Regions from separate parts of the Rahnella sp. Larv3_ips genome, predicted to be linked through region 1. Evidence: predicted binding sites of a transcription regulator. Region 1 holds the regulator's gene; the other holds the start of a gene.
The links. The regulator Fur, encoded in region 1, represses iron uptake genes when iron is present. The targets are predictions, from matches to a motif close to ATAATAATGAGAACNACTATCAA.
Positions count from the first base shown of each region.

Region 2: feoA (ferrous iron transporter A) is a predicted target of Fur. The motif match lies at 1,545-1,567, and genes of this name have one in related genera.

Region 1 covers NZ_MJIB01000005.1:404,926-407,129, forward strand. Annotated here, with positions in the region: gene fldA (flavodoxin FldA) at 1-334, shown strand, start outside; gene fur (ferric iron uptake transcriptional regulator) at 649-1,104, shown strand; gene chiQ (ChiQ/YbfN family lipoprotein) at 1,242-1,583, opposite strand; gene ED901_RS10680 (OprD family outer membrane porin) at 1,597-2,204, opposite strand, start outside.
Region 2 covers NZ_MJIB01000021.1:611,650-613,853, forward strand. Annotated here, with positions in the region: gene feoB (Fe(2+) transporter permease subunit FeoB) at 1-1,087, opposite strand, end outside; gene feoA (ferrous iron transporter A) at 1,153-1,377, opposite strand; gene ED901_RS22340 (Tex family protein) at 1,776-2,204, opposite strand, start outside.

The DNA of each region.
Region 1 (2,204 bases):
CTGGGACGATTTCTTCCCAAGCCTGGAAGAGATAGATTTTGAAGGTAAGCTGGTTGCGCTGTTTGGTTGCGGCGATCAGGAAGACTACGCAGAATATTTCTGTGATGCGCTGGGCACCGTGCGCGACATCATTGAGCCACGCGGCGCGGTGATTGTGGGTCACTGGCCAACCGAAGGCTATCACTTCGAAGCATCCAAAGGTCTGGCAGATGATAAACATTTCATTGGACTGGCTATTGATGAAGACCGTCAGCCGGAATTAACCAATGAGCGCGTTGACGCCTGGGTTAAGCAAATTACTGAAGAATTGAGCCTTTCAGAAATTATTGGCTAAAAACCCTGTTGGCCCTGAGGATTTATTCTACAATTAAAGGGCCAAACTATTACTGAAATTAACAATTTAGCCACAACAAAATTGTTACTTTCGGTGGTATCAAGGTACACTGAGTTCATCTGTTTTTTCTATCGATCAAGTCGTTGCATTGTCTTATGTGACTGGCATTTAGTGATCTTTATTAACAGGCTATCGTTTAGGGGATCGGCACACTTCCGTTAAAAGAAGGATCCTAATCGAAGAATTTTGTGCCGCTGATGCCACAGGCTCCATGCCTCAACTTGATTAGCACATAGTAACAGGACTGAATCCGCATGACTGACAACAACACCGCACTGAAGAAAGCCGGCTTAAAAGTCACGCTTCCGCGCCTTAAAATCCTGGAAGTGTTGCAAGCGCCGGAAGGTCATCACGTTAGTGCGGAAGATCTGTACAAACAATTGATTGATATGGGTGAAGAGATTGGTCTGGCGACGGTTTACCGCGTTCTGAACCAGTTTGATGACGCCGGTATCGTGACCCGCCATAACTTCGAAGGCGGCAAGTCCGTGTTCGAACTGACTCAGCAACACCATCACGATCACCTGATTTGCTTAGATTGTGGCCGTGTTATTGAATTCCGCGACGAATACATTGAAGGTCGTCAGCGCGAAATTGCTAAAAAACACGGTATCAAACTGACCAACCACAGCCTGTACCTGTACGGCCACTGTGAAGCAGGCGACTGCCGCGAAGATGACTCTTTGCACAATGACAAACCTGCGCAGTAATCTGCCGGGCTCGTTGATATCGACCTAAAATTAACCGCTGAAAAGCGGTTTTTTTATGCCCGTTTATCAGCGATGAAAGACATAAAAAACCCCGGCAAGCCGGGGTTTTCTGTCTCACCTTCAGGGATTGACGAGGTTTACTGCACCGGCGCAGGTGAGTTATTGGCTTTAATTTCCTTCCAGATTTTTCCACAATCGGCGGCGTAAGCCTGCCCGTCTCCGGTTTTGCGTGCCGTCAGGCAGCGCTGGTAATCCAGCACGCGTACCGTTTCCTGTTGTGCAAACTGCTGGTGAGCTTTCTCTTCCTTCAGAACGTTAAGAACCGCCTGGCAGGATGCAAGTTTGTCCGGCGAGCCTTCGGCAGTGTTGATGCAGGCGCTGTAAGCCTTGCGCAGTCTGGCATCTTCAGCCTGCCCTGACGTCTGGGAACAACCGGCCAGCAATAAAGACGTGGTCACGATCAGCAGTAATTTATTCATCGACATAGTGACCTCAGAAAATAGTGAATGGAGCGATAACGATAAATTTCACATCTTTTTCATCCTGGAAGATGTTGCCGTAACCACCGCCCCAGCTCGGAATATCTGAATGGTTGTCATACTGGGTGTAATGCAATTTGAACAACGTGCCTTTGGCGCGCCCTTCCTGAAGGGTGTAAAGCGCATCCAGACTCCACGCACTTTCTTTCAGACGCTGGCTTTGGTCATAAACTGCATTGGTGCTTGGCTTGGCATCCCATGCATAAACATAGGAACCGCCGACCGCGAAGCCCGGCAGATCCCATTTCGCCAGATCATATAAAACACCGGCATATACCGCTTTTTCGCCGTTGGCGTTGAAGTCGGAACGGTTATCCCACCACACATCGAGACGACCATTGGATGAGGAATACGTTGGGGTCATACGCTGAAGGAAGTAGCCCTGATTCCCCTCCGCCTTGACCATCGTCCCTTCCAGACGCCAGTCAAACTGGCCGGTGGTATAACCGAACGTCAGAGCCTGCAACCATGCCAGCCCATCGTACAAACTGTTAGGATCGTTTTTATCACTGATGCGGTCTTCTGCACCGTAGAACTGGTAGCTGGTGGTCAGCGGGTTAC
Region 2 (2,204 bases), on a different contig from region 1:
GATACATCATGCCGATTTGCGGCACCAGCGGCAGCACGGTGTTGATACCGCCACCAATCCCCTGTGCCAGGAAAATGGTCAGCCACTGCGGGAAGTGCAGGGTAAATCCGATCCACTGCATGCCCTGAATGAAAATCGCCGCTGAGCCGATATCGAAAATCGGTTGCAGTGCGCCGCCGATGTTGATTGCCAGAACGAACATCAGGTACATCACCAGCAGGAAAATCGGCACGCCGAGGAAACGGTTGAGGATCACGCGATCCAGCACCTGCGTCAGTTTATTCGGCGCGGTGAGATGCGAGTTACTGATGTCGGCACTCAGGGCGGCAATGCACTGGTAGCGCGCATCGGCGATCAGCAGCGCGGGGTCATCCAGTTGCTGCGCGGCGAGCCGGGCTTTCACTTCTGGCAGCCGCTGTTGCGCGTTACCCGCGTGACTCTGGCTGTAAATATCGCCTTCGAGAATTTGCAGCGCCAGCCAGCGACGCTGTTGCAGCGCCATTTCTGCCGGCATATCGCTGGCAAGCGCGTCCACTTCCTGTTGCAGAATGGGGTGGTAAACCACGCGCTCCATAGCGGTGGCGGGCGGCAGCTGGTCGATAGCCGCTTTCAGCTCTTTGATGCCTGACGCGCGTGTTGATACCAGCGCGATCACCGGGCAACCCAGACGCGCGGAGAGCGCCGGGATATCAATATGGATGTTCTGGATGTTGGCGATGTCGAGCATGTTCAGTGCGACGATGCAGGGAATGCCGAGTTCGAGCAGTTGCAGCGTCAGGTAGAGATTGCGCTCAAGGTTCGAGGCATCCACCACGTTGATCATCAGATCGGCGTCGCCGCTAAGAATGTAGTGGCAGGCAATTTGTTCGTCGAGCGAGGTTTGCTCGGAAATGGTGGTCAGGGAGTAGGTGCCCGGTAAATCCACCAGCGTGACTTTGTGTTCTCCGGTGGCGAACTGGCCTTCTTTGCGCTCGACGGTCACGCCAGCCCAGTTGCCCACGCGTTGGCGTGAACCGGTCAGCTGATTGAAAAGGGTCGTTTTACCTGAATTGGGATTACCAATCAGGCCAATGGTCAGTGCTTTCATACGTTCAGATCTACGTGTGAGAAAGGAGAAACGCGCAGGGGATCAGAGCGACCTGCGCAAAAAAGTCAGGCCAGCATTTCGAGTTTGAGCAGATCGAGATCTTTTCTGCGAACCACCAGGCTGGTGCGGCGGGTTTCGATTTGTACCGGGTCGCCCATCGGTGCCACGCGGATGATGTTGAAGAATGACCCTGGCAGCATGCCGAGCGACAGCAGTTTTTGGCGGTAGGCCGGGCTGATCTCATGAGAAAAGCCGGTGATTTTGTAAGCACGTTTTGATTGAAGTTGCATAGTTCCTCGCGAAGCGTTCAGGCATGTTGGGGGCAGCGTGACAAATGCTACGCCGCGCTTCCGTGCCCGGTGATCCCACTTAGTTGCGAAATACTGCTCAGAAATTGTCCCTGGTGCAAAATGTCAGTCTGAAACCGACGGCGTACTGAATACGCAAAGTAGTACAAACGAAAATAGTTATCATAATTAGTACGCATGAAGAGACAAAAAGAAAAGAGGCGTGCCTCTTCACGGATGTCCCTACCGCGTCGCTATCCTATGCCTGTGCAAAGGCCGATTTATTGATTTACCGCAGTGATTGATTCAATAGGAGAGACTTTAAAAAGTGTCGAAATAAAGTACATAAAAAAAGCCGCTAAAATTCAGCGGCTTTCGGTTGGCAGGAGAAAACGAAAAAATTAGCGTTTTTTGCCCAGTGCGGCGGCCAGCGCATCGGCCATCGCGTTATTGCCCGCCGGTGCCGCATTGCGGCCTGCCGGTTTGTTTTGTGCGGGACGTTTCTGCCCATCGCGCGGGCTGGCCGCAGCCGGTGCCGATGAACGGCGCGCCGGTGCTTCGCCCGGTTGCTCGTCCAGACGCATGGTCAGCGCAATACGCTTACGTTGCAGATCGACTTCCATCACTTTGACTTTCACGATATCGCCGGCTTTCACCACGGTGTGCGGATCTTCGACGAATTTGTTTGCCAGAGATGAAATGTGCACCAGACCGTCCTGATGAACGCCGATGTCCACGAATGCGCCGAAGTTGGTGACGTTGGTGACGGAGCCTTCGAGGATCATGCCCGGCATCAGGTCATTCATGGTTTCCACGCCATCGGCAAAGGT